Regions from separate parts of the Enterobacter chengduensis genome, predicted to be linked through region 2. Evidence: predicted binding sites of a transcription regulator. Region 2 holds the regulator's gene; the other holds the start of a gene.
The links. The regulator Fur, encoded in region 2, represses iron uptake genes when iron is present. The targets are predictions, from matches to a motif close to ATAATAATGAGAACNACTATCAA.
Positions count from the first base shown of each region.

Region 1: FY206_RS17685 (Nramp family divalent metal transporter) is a predicted target of Fur. The motif match lies at 3,322-3,344, and genes of this name have one in related genera.

Region 1 is NZ_CP043318.1:3,660,122-3,667,462, forward strand. It holds gene ipdC (indolepyruvate decarboxylase) at 1-343, opposite strand, end outside; gene mgrA (L-glyceraldehyde 3-phosphate reductase) at 529-1,527, shown strand; gene FY206_RS17680 (DUF2502 domain-containing protein) at 1,655-2,011, shown strand; gene FY206_RS17685 (Nramp family divalent metal transporter) at 2,044-3,282, opposite strand; gene FY206_RS17690 (NupC/NupG family nucleoside CNT transporter) at 3,631-4,818, shown strand; gene FY206_RS17695 (sensor domain-containing phosphodiesterase) at 4,863-7,052, opposite strand; tRNA gene FY206_RS17700 (tRNA-Ala) at 7,268-7,341, opposite strand, start outside.
Region 2 is NZ_CP043318.1:1,521,351-1,528,691, reverse strand. It holds gene pgm (phosphoglucomutase (alpha-D-glucose-1,6-bisphosphate-dependent)) at 1-23, opposite strand, end outside; gene seqA (replication initiation negative regulator SeqA) at 48-596, opposite strand; gene ybfF (esterase) at 780-1,553, shown strand; gene ybfE (LexA regulated protein) at 1,682-1,969, shown strand; gene fldA (flavodoxin FldA) at 2,125-2,655, shown strand; gene fur (ferric iron uptake transcriptional regulator) at 2,946-3,392, shown strand; gene chiQ (ChiQ/YbfN family lipoprotein) at 3,487-3,813, opposite strand; gene chiP (chitoporin ChiP) at 3,861-5,258, opposite strand; gene glnS (glutamine--tRNA ligase) at 5,705-7,341, opposite strand, start outside.

The DNA of each region.
Region 1 (7,341 bases), 2.1 Mb from region 2:
GCAGCAGCTCCCCTCGTTGCTGTGCCGCCGTCCCCGGCGCGCCCACAATATGCAGAACAGGAACGTGCTCGGCATAGCTGCCCGCAATGCCGTTCATCGCGCTTAACTCTCCTACGCCAAATGTCGTCAGCAGCGCGGCGAAGCCCTTACACCGGGCATATCCGTCCGCGGCATAAGAGGCATTTAATTCGTTGGCACAGCCCACCCAACAGATGTCCGGGCTGTCTATCACATGGTCGAGAAACTGCAGGTTGTAGTCGCCCGGCACGCCAAAAAGATGATCGGCTCCACAATCTCTTAGTCGTTCCAGCAGGTAATCGGCGACGCAGTATGGGGTACGCATGAACAGGTATCCTTCTAATGTTGACCTCACCTTGAGTATTAAATAAGCGTGATGGCTGTCCAGAATTGGCGATAAGAAGGGCATGGAAAGAATGCTTTACAAAAAAGGCTGCGCTATGCTGCTTTTTTTCACGCTAATGTAAACGTATACACTGAATTTTATCTTCAGCGCCAGAGGTCATGAGAATGGGTTATCAGCCGGACAAAAATCGTTACGGGACAATGGAGTATCGCCGCTGCGGGCGAAGCGGGCTCAGGTTACCCGCTATCTCGCTTGGGCTGTGGCATAATTTTGGCGACACCACGCTTTTCGAAAACAGCCGTCAACTTTTACAGCGCGCGTTCGATCTGGGCATTACGCATTTCGACCTTGCCAACAACTATGGCCCGCCGCCGGGATCCGCCGAACGTAATTTCGGCCGGATTATGCAGGAGGATTTCCTGCCCTGGCGCGATGAGCTGATCGTCTCTACCAAAGCGGGTTATACCATGTGGGAGGGTCCGTACGGCGACTGGGGGTCACGCAAATATCTGCTGGCAAGCCTCGATCAAAGCCTGAAGCGTATGGGGCTGGAGTACGTGGACATCTTCTATCATCACCGTCCAGACCCGCATACGCCGCTGCAGGAAACCATGAAAGCGCTTGACCATGTGGTGCGCCAGGGGAAAGCGCTGTACGTCGGGTTATCCAACTACCCTGCAGAGCTGGCTCGCCAGGCGATTGATATCCTTAACGACCTCGGTACGCCGTGTCTGATCCACCAGCCGAAGTACTCCCTCTTTGAACGTGCGCCGGAAGCGGGGCTGCTGGAGGTGTTGCAGGAAAAAGGGGTGGGCTGCATTCCCTTCTCGCCGCTGGCCGGGGGGCAACTGACCAACCGCTATCTGAACGGCATTCCGGCAGACTCACGCGCGGCAAGCGGTAGTCAATTCCTTAACCCTGACCAGATCACCGAAGAGAAACTGGAGAAGATAAGAAAGCTGAACGCCATGGCGGAAGCGCGCGGCCAGAAGCTGTCGCAGATGGCGCTGGCCTGGGTATTACGCCATGAGAACGTGACGTCGGTGCTGATTGGGGCAAGTAAAGCGGCACAGATTGATGACGCCGTGGGCATGCTGGAAAACCGCCATTTCTCTGCGGAAGAACTGACTCGTATAGAAGCGATTCTGGGCAGCTCAAAATAAAAACACTTTTAGCAAAAAGTGCTCTCATCCAGGAATTCGGAGTTGAGGCGATGATACGAGCCTTTACCAACTCGTAATATTGCGTTAACAGGCCCCACAAGGGCCCCGATCGTGAAGGAGAAAGAGTATGTTCAGGTCACTGATTCTTGCAGCGGTATTACTGGCTTCATCAGCCCCGCTGATCGCCACTGCGGGCGAAATCACCCTGTTGCCATCAGTAAAATTACAAATTGGCGATCGTGACGACTACGGCAGATACTGGGACGGTGGCTACTGGCGCGACCGTGACTACTGGAACCGTCATTATGAATGGCGAGGTGACCGCTGGCGCAGGCACGATAATGGTCTGCATCGCGGCTGGTATAAAAATAACGCTTATGAGCGCGGCTACCGTGAAGGCTGGAACGATCGTGACGACCGTCGCGGCTGGGATCGCGGCGGCAGAGGACGCGGTGGTCACGGCCACGGTCACGGACACCACTAATGCAAAAAGGAGCCTCACGGCTCCTTTTTCTTTTAAAGCCCTAACGCTGTCCCAATCAGCAACCACAGGTTCAGGGCCACCACCACTACCACGATGGCCCACCCGGTTCGTTTCACCAGCGTTGAGTTAACCAGCCCGCCCATCAGGGTTTTATTGCTGGTAAAGATCAGCAGCGGCACCAGCGCCAGCGCGATACCAAAGCTCAGCAGCACCTGGCTCATGACCAGAATTCGCGTTGGGTCGAGCCCCATCAGAATCACGACGAATGACGGCAGCATGGTGACAGAGCGACGAACCCACAGCGGAATATGGAACCGGACAAACCCCTGCATCACTACCTGGCCTGCCAGCGTTCCCACCACCGTAGATGAAAGGCCGGCAGCCACCAGGCTGAGACCAAATATCGTGGCTGCCGCATGGCTCAGCAGCGGCTCCAGCGTGAGATACGCCTGGTCAAGATCGGCAATACCGGTATGGCCGTTAAAGTGGAAAGCCGCGGCCGCCGTCGCCATCATCGCCAGATTCACAAACCCCGCGATGGTCATGGCGATTGCCACGTCCCATTTGGTTGCCGAATAACGCTCTTTACGCGTCCCACCGTGAAGATGCTGGGTCAGCGAAGAGTGCAGGTAAATCACGTGCGGCATGATGGTCGCACCCAGCACCCCGGCGGCCAGGAACACCGCTTCAGAGGTTGGCAGGCTCGGGATCGCCATCCCTTTAGCGAGCTGCGCCAGATTCGGCTGGGAGAAAATTAGCTCGACGATATAGGCCGCCGCGACAAACAGCAGCAGGCCGCCGATGACCTTCTCCAGCGGCTTTTGACCCCGACGCTGAAGCATCAGGATAAGGAACGTGGCAATCCCGGTCAGTACCGCCCCCTGCAGCAGCGACACGCCCAGAATCAGCTTAAACCCGATCGCTGCGCCGATAAATTCAGCGAGATCGGTGGCCATGGCGATGATTTCCGCCTGTACCCAATAGAGCCAGACGGCCGGACGCGGATAATGGTCGCGAATTTGCTCCGCCAGGTTTTTACCCGTAGCAATGCCAAGCTTTGCCGAGAGCATCTGGATCAGCATCGCCATCAGGTTAGCCCAGACGACCACCCACAGCAGCTTATAGCCGAAACTGGCCCCGGCCTGAATATTGGTCGCAAAGTTACCCGGATCGATATAGCCAATGGCAGCGATGAACGCAGGTCCCATTAATGCGAACCGCAACTTGCGCGCGGCTCTGCCACTGCTACCCTCTACGCGACTGTTTGTCATTTCTGCCTCTGAAATATAGCCTTTGCTATGTTTAATGCTATCAAAATGAGAATGATTATCAAGATCATTTGTGATGTTTGCAGTGATTTCTCTGATAGCTTTGAACGATAGACGGGCAGGTAAGTGGGGCGATCTAGCAGAAACTGAAATCGCGCGCGCTTTTGTGAAGATTAGCACACAAACTTAACTTTTCACTCATTTACCTAACATAACAAAAATGTATTGTGGATCACTATTTTTGAGACTCGTCACAGGATGTAACTATAGTGTGCCCTCGATCTCGTTTTCTTTTCTCTTGTTACATAGAATGTGCACGAAAATTAAACCTGCCTCATATTTGGAGCAAATATGGACCGCGTCCTTCATTTTGTCCTGGCACTTGTTGTCGTTACTGCACTTGCATTGCTGGTCAGCACTGACCGCAAAAAAATTCGTATCCGTTATGTTGTCCAACTGCTGGTCATTGAAGTTTTACTTGCGTGGTTCTTCCTGAACTCCAACGTAGGCCTCGGCTTCGTGAAAGGCTTCTCCGAAATGTTCGAAAAACTGCTCGGATTCGCCAACGAAGGGACCAACTTTGTCTTCGGTAAAATGAATGACGAAGGTCTGGCATTCTTCTTCCTGAAGGTTCTCTGCCCAATCGTCTTTATCTCCGCCCTGATCGGTATTCTGCAGCACATCCGCGTTTTGCCGTTCGTTATTCGTGGGATTGGCTTCCTGTTATCCAAAGTCAACGGCATGGGTAAGCTGGAATCCTTCAACGCCGTCAGTTCTCTGATCCTCGGTCAGTCTGAGAACTTCATCGCGTATAAAGATATTCTCGGCAAAATGTCCCGTAACCGCATGTACACCATGGCGGCAACCGCAATGTCTACCGTTTCCATGTCTATCGTGGGCGCGTATATGACTATGCTGGAGCCAAAATATGTTGTTGCTGCGCTGGTTCTGAACATGTTCAGCACCTTTATCGTGCTGTCGCTGATCAACCCGTACCGCGTTGACGCCAGCGAAGAGAACATCCAGATGTCAAACCTGCATGAAGGCCAGAGCTTCTTCGAAATGCTGGGTGAATACATTCTGGCCGGTTTCAAGGTAGCGGTTATCGTTGCCGCCATGCTGATCGGCTTCATTGCGCTGATTTCTGCGCTGAACGCCCTGTTCGCCGCGGTGCTGGGTATCTCCTTCCAGGGCATTCTGGGCTACATCTTCTACCCGGTTGCATGGGTGATGGGCGTGCCGACTCACGAAGCGCTGCAGGTAGGAAGTATCATGGCAACCAAACTGGTTTCTAACGAATTCGTTGCGATGATGGATCTGCAGAAAATTGCCAGCACGCTTTCTCCGCGCGCGGAAGGCATTCTGTCCGTGTTCCTGGTCTCCTTTGCGAACTTCTCGTCCATCGGGATTATCGCGGGTGCGATTAAAGGCCTGAACGAAGAACAGGGTAACGTGGTTTCTCGCTTTGGCCTGAAGCTGGTTTACGGCTCTACGCTGGTGAGCGTCCTGTCTGCTTCTATCGCGGCACTGGTTCTGTAACGTATACCGTTAAACAAAAACCGGGAGCGTGGCTCCCGGTTTTTTTATGCCCGTAATTCTTCCAGCGGTTTGGGTTTGCCTATCAGGTAGCCCTGCAGGTAATCCACGCCGAAGCGGAGCAGCATCTCCCGCTGGGCCGGTGTTTCTACATATTCCGCTACGACGCACAGCGATTTCGTCTTCGCCAGATTACATATGGACTGCACGATCATCGCATCCATATCATCGGTACAAATATCTTTCACAAAGCAGCCGTCAATTTTAATGATGTCCGCCTGCAGACGTCTGAGACGCTCGTAGTTAGCGTAGCCAGTACCAAAATCATCAATAGCAATCCGGAAACCATAATCCCGCAGCTGCTGAATATTGTGGATGCTGCAGCCTGAATTTGAGAAAGCCTGCTCTTCGGTGATCTCAATCACGACGGCCTGAGGCGCCACGCCGTAGCGTTCAAACAGCGCGCAAATCTCGATCCCCACCTCTTTTTGCATTAGCGTGAGCGGCATCAGATTGACAGAGAAACGAGCGCCAGCCTGCGTTGCAGGATGGTCGCGCAGCCACACCAGTAATTTTTCCAGGACGCACATATCAAACCGGTGGCTGAGGTTGAACTGCGCTATCAGCGGAATAAAGCGGTCAGGAGTAATAATCTCTCCCTCGCTTTCCATTCGCGTCAGAATTTCGTAATACCCGCTCCCGTCCGCCTTCTGGATGGGTTGCGCGTATAAATGGAATTGCTCCGTCTCCAGGGCGTGCTTAATCCGCGCCAGCATCAGAACACGCTCTGTCGTTTGTCCTGATGCCGCCTCAAGGCTATTCGTGAGCGCAAGCACGTTTTGCTCTCCGCAGGCCTGCTCTGCCAGCCAGCTCAGCTGCCCCAGCGTGTGGTGCAGCTTTTCGCCGTTTTCGACCATTCCCCAGGACGCGCCAAATTCAATATCCAGCCCGGTGTTGTTCCAGAAAATCTTACGGCTGTTCAGCCTGTCAACCATATGCTGAAGGCGCTCGGCGATGCCCGGGCCCAGTAATACCAGCACCAGCTCGCTACCCGGTAGCTGGAAGAGCGTCTCATCTTTCTGCAAAAGCGGCTGCAGCGACGTAGCAATCGTTCGTTTGCAATGGACCCGCATGAGGATGCCATAGTGGCGGCTCAAAAATTCCAGGTTATCCATACGCAGAATGCACACTTTGGCATCCGGATGAATCTCAAGATGATCCTCCAGCGCACGAATATTGGGCAAACCGGTCAGCGGATCGGTCAGCGCCCTGCCCTGCCAGCCCCGCTTCAGCCACTCGCTGCGCTGGTAAATCCGCGACATGTAAAGCAGGCAGATAGCAAAAGAGATCAGCACGGAGAGAATAAAGGAGAGCGAATGGCCCGATTCCACCCCATTCAGGAAGTTATAGTTGTAGGTTAACAGCAGAAGCGCAGAAACCGCCCAAAGCAGCGAGATAAGCGCATAGGTAAGTCGGCTTATTGCTAAGGTAAAAAGAATAAAAATCAGCGGCATTAAATAGCCCGCAATAACGGGAGATTCAAAAGGACCACATAAAATGGCGAGGACGAAGCCTAAAAGCATCAGCCAAACAGATATATACAATGAATTTTTGTGCGAAAAAATGGGCGTCACGCTTCGCCGCCAGAAGGTGATAGCGTAACGAGGATTAATTATCATTCTTAATGGGTAATAGAACATCATGGTAAAAATCAACGCTGCGCATATCAGGCTTTGTATATCCACAACGTTATAAATTACCGTGCCTTCGCCGAAAAAGGTTGAAATAGTCACCGGAAAATCAAACAAATAGCCTGCCATATACATCGACAGCTTAATACCTAATGGCACCATGAAACCGAGCCAGAATATACGAAGCCCGATGTGCCTGTTAGGGATGCTGTAGCGCCAGCGCTTGCCCAGCACGAGGCGTAGCAGCCCACACGCTGCGAACAACGCAAAGGTCTGACAAAACAGTAAAACTGAATATTGTAGCGGTGCTAAATTTACATAAAATAAATTAGTGACAGTAAAACCTAACAAAATGGGAAGAATTGCCCTGCGCCCAAATAGCAGAATTACCGCCAGCATCACGCTGAGGGGTAACCAGGCCAAATAAACGTCGTGACCATTCACAATTGCGCGGGGAGAGAGATAACGGGAGACAGGTACCGCAATCAGGCAAAGTGCCAGGGCAATTATAAATATCTTTACATTATTGTACGTTTTTCTATTCATTAAGTTGATGTGTATATTATCCGCCCGAATCATTGACCGGATGGATAATAGGTTTATTAATTGCACGAATCAAGTTCAAGTCTATTTATAGACTGGTTTATTGATGTCGATTGAGGTGAGGTATGGAAATACCTTCTTTTTGATAACAAACTACCGGGACGGGTGTAACATACAGATAAAAAAAACCCTCGTCTTTCGACAAGGGTTTACAATTTTGGTGGAGCTAAGCGGGATCGAACCGCTGACCTCTTGCATGCCATGCAAGCGCTCTCCCAGCTGAGCTATAGCC
Region 2 (7,341 bases):
CCTGCACGGCTGTGATTTGCCATTACCGGGTCCTTCTGATGCAAGGGTTAAATTGTACCGCAAACCTTTTCAATCAATTCCGCAGGGAACTGCATGGACTGCATGATGTGTTCAATCATGCTGCACTTGCGGCCCGTGTTGGTATTGGTGATCACCCAGTATGGGGTGCCAGGGACATGTTTAGGTTTGGTTTGGTTGCCATTTTGCAGCAGCGTCTGCTCGTCGCCCGCGAAATAGACGCGGGTACGGCCGTGCAGCGACTCGGTCGCCTCAGCAAACGCTTTGTTATCCAGGGAATAAAGTGTAGACAGCACCAGCATAAAACGGTTAACCGCCTTTTTCTGCTCAGCGTATTCGTCGGAGAGCAGCAGTTCGCGCACCGCGCGGACTTTATCTTTTACCGGCGTCACGGCAGGTTTTGCTTGTGCAACAACGCTCGGCTGAGACACGACATCTTTGGTGACTGGGGTAGCAGGCTGTGAAGCGGCGGAAATTTTAAGCATGCGCCGTAAAATGTCGGACGCGCTCTCCCCGATATGCCGCGTCTGGCTGGCAATATACTGATAGAGTTCGTCATCAACTTCGATTGTTTTCATCTTAATCCAGTGCGATATCTTATCTGAATACAAGTCATTGGGATTATAAGGTCAAATCCCAACAGCGGATAGCGTCAAACCAGGTTGGCGGCAAAAGTCAGATTAAACTGGAACCTTGCGGCCGGGCGGCAGAATGGTCAACATGATACCCTAACCTGACATACGTAAAAAAAGAACTTTGCCATGAAATTGAATACCCGAGCGCAAACTGCACAATCGCCGAACAATAATTCTCCCATCGTACTGGTTCACGGCCTTTTTGGCAGCCTGGATAACCTCGGCGTGCTGGCGCGCGATCTGGTTACCGACCACGATATTGTGCAGGTCGATATGCGCAATCACGGTCTTTCCGGGCGTTCGGACGAGATGACCTACGCCGCGATGGCGCACGACCTGCTGGATACGCTGGACGCCAACGGTCTGCAAAAGGTGACGCTCATTGGGCATTCAATGGGGGGCAAAGCGGTAATGGCCCTGACGGCGCTGGCGCCGGAGCGTATCAGCGGCCTAGTGGTGATTGACGTCGCGCCCGTGGATTATGACGTCCGCCGTCACGACGAGATTTTTGCCGCCATTGATGCGGTCACAGAAGCGGGTGTCGCGACACGCCAACAGGCGGCTGCCGTCATGCGTGAGCATCTTGATGAAGAGGGCGTCGTGCAGTTTCTGCTGAAGTCGTTTGTTGACGGACAGTGGCGTTTTAACGTGCCGGTACTCTGGGACCAGTACAACAATATCGTAGGCTGGGAAAGCGTCCCCGCCTGGCCGCACCCTACCCTCTTCATTCGCGGCGGTCACTCCCCTTACGTTACCGATGCGTACCGCGACGCCATACTGGCGCAATTCCCGCAGGCTCGCGCCCACGTGATTGCCGGTGCCGGACACTGGGTGCATGCGGAAAAACCGGAAGCCGTTCTGCGCGCCATCCGCCGCTATCTCGCTGATACGGCAAATTGATTAAAAAGGAAGCGACTGGAAGACTGCGGGCTTCCAGTCGTTGGCGTGCCGTTTTTGGTGATGTATGATGGCGCGCTTATCGCCCGGGCATTAGCAGGGCGGCGTGTTTCCCCCGAAGTCTCAGAATCATGGCCAAAGAACAAACGGACCGTACGACACTAGATCTGTTCGCGAACGAGCGTCGCCCGGGACGACCCAAGACGAATCCGCTTTCGCGCGATGAACAGCTGCGTATCAATAAACGCAACCAGCTTAAACGCGATAAAAATCGTGGGCTTAAGCGTGTCGAACTGAAGCTGAACGCCGACGCCGTCGATGCGCTTAACGAGCTGGCCGACGCGCGAAATATCAGCCGCAGCGAGCTCATTGAAGAGATGCTGATCGCCCAGCTTGAGACGTTACGCCGCCAGGCATAAGTCTGAAAATCCCCTTTATCGCCCTTTTCATGTAGCACAGAGTGCAGTCCTGCGCGATAGCTGTTTCCGCAGGGTTGCCAGTTCTGCTATTATTGCCCTTATCCGTGGCCGAATTGCGCCACCATACTATTAAGTTTCAAGAGGTTATTTTACTCATGGCAATCATCGGCATTTTCTTTGGCAGTGATACCGGCAATACCGAAAATATCGCAAAAAACATTCAGAAACAGCTCGGTAAAGACGTTGCTGATGTGCATGACATCGCCAAGAGCAGCAAAGAAGATCTGGAAGGCTATGACATTCTGCTGCTGGGTATCCCAACCTGGTACTACGGTGAAGCCCAGTGCGACTGGGATGATTTCTTCCCGACGCTGGAAGAAGTGGACTTCAACGGTAAGCTGGTCGCCCTGTTTGGCTGCGGCGATCAGGAAGACTACGCCGAATACTTCTGTGATGCGCTGGGCACCATCCGCGATATCATTGAGCCGAATGGCGCGGTTATCGTAGGCCACTGGCCGACCGCCGGTTACCACTTCGAAGCCTCTAAAGGCCTGGCCGATGACGATCACTTCGTGGGTCTGGCCATCGACGAAGACCGCCAGCCAGAACTGACCGCCGAGCGCGTTGAGAAGTGGGTGAAGCAGATCCGTGAAGAACTTCACCTGGACGCGATTCTTAACGCCTGATTTTTATCGCGGCGCAACCGCGGTTGCGCCCATGCCCCAGGTCAAACCGATTAAATTAATTGCTACAATCTTTTAACTTTTTCGCCCAGACCTGTACAATGTCTCCCTGATAAAATGGGTTTTCCATTGAGCAAGTTTGTTGGTGATACCCCATTTTTATAAGCATATTTTGCCTGAGACTTGCAGTTTTCATTTAGCCATGGCAGTTCTATAATGAGACGCATTATCCCAAGTGCATTTTCTGTCACTTCCTACAGAAGTGAATCGTTTAGCAACAGGACAGATTCCGCATGACTGACAACAATACCGCATTAAAGAAGGCTGGCCTGAAAGTTACGCTTCCTCGGTTAAAAATCCTCGAAGTGCTTCAGGGTCCAGACAATCACCATGTCAGTGCGGAAGACCTTTATAAACGTCTTATCGACATGGGTGAAGAGATTGGGCTGGCTACCGTTTATCGCGTGCTGAACCAGTTTGATGACGCGGGCATTGTTACCCGTCATAATTTCGAGGGCGGTAAATCTGTCTTCGAACTGACCCAGCAGCAGCACCACGATCACCTGATCTGCCTCGACTGCGGCAAGGTCATTGAATTTAGCGATGACTCCATCGAAGCGCGCCAGCGTGAAATCGCCGCGCGTCACGGCATCCGTCTGACCAACCACAGCCTGTACCTTTACGGTCACTGTGCTGAAGGCGATTGCCGCGAAGACGACCATGCGCACGATGCGAAATAATCGAGTGTTTATACTCTGAGCCAGCCGTAAGGTTGGCTTTTTTTTGCCTTAAAAAGCCCGGTAAGCGCAGCGCCACCGGGCGTAAAACAGCTCATTAGTTATTATTGCTGCGAATTTCCTGCCAGATCTTATCGCAACGCTTCGCCACTTCCTGATCGTTACCGGTTTTACGCGCCTGAATACAGGCCTGGTAATCCATCACGCGGACGTTCTCCTGCGTCGCGAACTGCTCATGCGCTTTCTCTTTCTTGAGCACGTTCAGCACGCTCTGACAGGCTTCAATTTTTTCCGGCGAGCCCTCTGCAGTATTTATGCAGGCGCTATACGCCTCCTTCAGACGGGAGTCTTCTTTCGGTGCCTGCGTCTGGGTACACGCCACCAGCCCCGACGCCAGCAGCGCGACGATTACGATTTTTTTCATCATGTGCAGTCTCCATACCGGCGGGGCTCAGCCCGCCGGACGATTCATCAGAAGATGGTGAATGGGGCAATAACCATGAATTTCACGTCACGTTCATCCTGGAAGATGTTGCCGTAGCCGCCCGCATAGCTTGGGATATCGGAGTGGTTGTCGTACTGGGTGAAGTGCAGTTTGAACATCGTCCCTTTCGCGCGGCCATCCTGCAGGGTATAGATAGCATCAAGGCTGTAGGAAGACTCTTTCAGGCGATAGTTGGGATCGTAGTATGCGTCCGGCGTTGCCATATCGGCAGGTTTTGCATCCCAGGCGTAAGCGTAAGAAGCGCCCACCGCCCAGCCAGGCAGGTTCCAGTTTTTCAGGTCGTACATGGCGCCGAAGAAGACCGCTTTCTCGCCGTCGGCGTTGAAGTCTGAACGGTTATCCCACCAGATATCAAGACGACCGTTGGATGAGGCATAGGTCGGGGTCATACGCTGCAGGAAGTAGCCCTGCTGCCCTTCCGCCTTCACCCATGTGCCTTCCAGACGCAAATCAACCTGACCGACCTTATAGCCGAAGGTTAACGCCTGCAGCCACGCGGTGCCGTCATAAATGTCATTGACGCCGCCGTCGCTGACCTTGTCACGCGTACCGTAGAACTGGTAGCTGGTGCTCAGCGGGCTGCCTGCGATATCAAATTTGTAGCTGGCTTTAGCAAAATACTGATCGATATAGCCTTCCGCCTGACCAAATGCGGCTTCCAGTACCAGATCGTTTTTGAAGTCATACTTCGCGCCCAGCGAGTGCAGGTAATCGACTTTGGTTTTCTTATCGTTCTGGTAGAACTTGTCCATCTCAATGTGCCACGGTGCTTTATACTCGTTGGTCCACATATAGGAGAAGCTCAGCGCCCCCGCATCACCGTAGTCAAAGTTAGCCCCGGCTTCCGCCCCCTGATAGGTGCCCGGCATAAAGCTCCAGTGCGGGGCTAACAGGGTCTGGCCGGTTGGCTGGATGTATCCGCCGCGCGCCCATACCGGACCGTACTTAAATTTCGCAGCCGCTTTGTAAAGGCTGATACCGCTCTTATCCCCGGACCAGTCTTCATCATAGGCTTTGTTGCTGGAGGAGAAGGCGATTTCGTTCGGGTGGCCGCTGTCGCCGTTTTCCGCCATTTCGATTGCGGTAAACGCAGCAATATCCAGACCGAACATATCGGCGGCATAGCCTGACTGGAAGTCCAGGTTGGCGTTCCAGGTGGAGTGTGAAAGGTTGGTTTTATATTTGTCTTCGTTGACGTCTTTACGGTCACGCTCGCGCTGCCAGTAATAGATACCGCCCGTGAGGGTAGAATCGTCGATGAACCCTGCCGCTTTCGCTTCTGGCGTCACCACCAGGCCCGACATTGCTGTCACACCGGCAATAGCCAGCGCCAGCGCACTACGTTTGCCACTGAACGTACGCATAGATTATTCCTCTTTGACGAATTAAAACGCCTGAAACGGCGTAAATAAAAAAGACCAAATGGTCAGGGGTAGTTTTAAATACCCTCGAATTAACTACCGTCTTTAGGTTATTTTTCGCGACGCGAATTATCAATGCTTTTCAGCGGGCAAAAGTCAGGATTATGACGAAGTGCACATAATTGGTAGTGCTTTGTAACATTTGCAGTAAAGCGAGGAATGACGGGGAATTGTCAGGTATTTCAGTTAGTAGACGCGGGATTACTTTTCTTTTTTATAACCTTTTTGATTTTCGTAATGACACAAACTTTTTTTTGAAAAATAAGTAGCACCTCATTGACCTGTTATTTTCATAAGGCTGCTTTAGGCCCTGGCTTAATACCCTGATCGTTATATAAAAAAACGCCGCATAGTGCGGCGTTTGTCTCTCATTGACCAGAGCAGCAATATTATTCGCCGATCTTCGTCCAGGTGTCACGCAGGCCGACGGTACGGTTAAATACCGGTTTTTCCGCCGTGCTGTAACGGCTGTCCAGGCAGAAGTAACCTTCGCGTTCAAACTGGAACGCTTTGCCTGCTTCAGCCGCTTTCAGGGACGGCTCAGCGTAGCCCTGCTTGATGACCAGAGATTCCGGATTGATGGTCGCCAGGAAGTCTTCCGCCGCACCTGGGTTAGGCACGCTGAACAGACGATCGTACAGACGGATCTCTACCGGCAGCGCGTGAGATGCGCTCACCCAGTGAATAACGCCTTTCACCTTGCGGCCATCGGCAGGATCCTTGCTCAGCGTTTCCGCATCGTAAGAACAGAAGATGGTGGTGATATTTCCTTCTGCATCTTTCTCAACGCGCTCGGCTTTGATCACGTAAGCGTTACGCAGACGCACTTCTTTACCCAGCACCAGACGCTTGTACTGCTTGTTGGCTTCTTCGCGGAAGTCAGCGCGGTCAATCCAGATCTCGCCGCTGAACGGCACGTCACGGCTGCCCATTTCCGGTTTGTTCGGATGGTTAGGCATGGCAACCAGCTCGCTCGCCCCCTGCGGATAGTTTTCGATAACCAGCTTCACCGGGTCGATAACCGCCATCGCACGCGGGGCGTTCTCGTTCAGGTCTTCGCGAATGCAGGACTCCAGGGAGGCCATCTCGATGGTGTTGTCCTGCTTGGTCACGCCGATGCGCTTGCAGAACTCACGAATAGAGGCCGCCGTGTAACCACGACGACGCAGACCAGAGATGGTTGGCATGCGTGGGTCATCCCAGCCTTCAACGTGCTTCTCGGTCACCAGCTGATTCAGCTTACGCTTGGACATCACGGTGTATTCCAGATTCAGACGAGAGAACTCGTACTGACGCGGATGCACAGGAATGGTGATGTTATCCAGCACCCAGTCATACAGGCGACGGTTGTCCTGGAACTCCAGCGTACACAGGGAGTGCGTAATGCCTTCCAGCGCATCGCTGATGCAGTGGGTGAAGTCGTACATCGGGTAGATGCACCACTTGTTGCCGGTCTGGTGGTGTTCTGCGAACTTAATGCGGTACAGCACCGGATCGCGCATCACGATGAACGGAGACGCCATGTCGATTTTGGCACGCAGGCACGCTTTGCCCTCTTCGAAGCCACCCGCACGCATTTTTTCAAACAGCGCCAGGTTCTCCTCCACGCTGCGATCGCGGAACGGGCTGTTTTTGCCCGGCGCGGTCAGCGTGCCGCGGTACTCACGGATCTCATCTGCTGACAGTTCGTCAACATACGCCAGACCTTTATTGATAAGCTCTACCGCGTAGGCATACAGCCGATCAAAGTAGTCAGAGGAGTAGCAGATATCGCCAGACCAGTTGAAGCCCAGCCATTGCACGTCGTTCTTGATGGACTCAACGTATTCGATGTCTTCTTTTACTGGGTTGGTGTCATCGAAACGCAGGTTGCACTGTCCCTGGTAATCTTGCGCAATGCCAAAGTTCAGGCAAATGGACTTCGCATGCCCGATATGCAGGTAGCCGTTCGGCTCCGGCGGGAAGCGGGTATGTATTGTGGTGTGCTTACCACTGGCCAGATCTTCATCGATGATCTGACGAATAA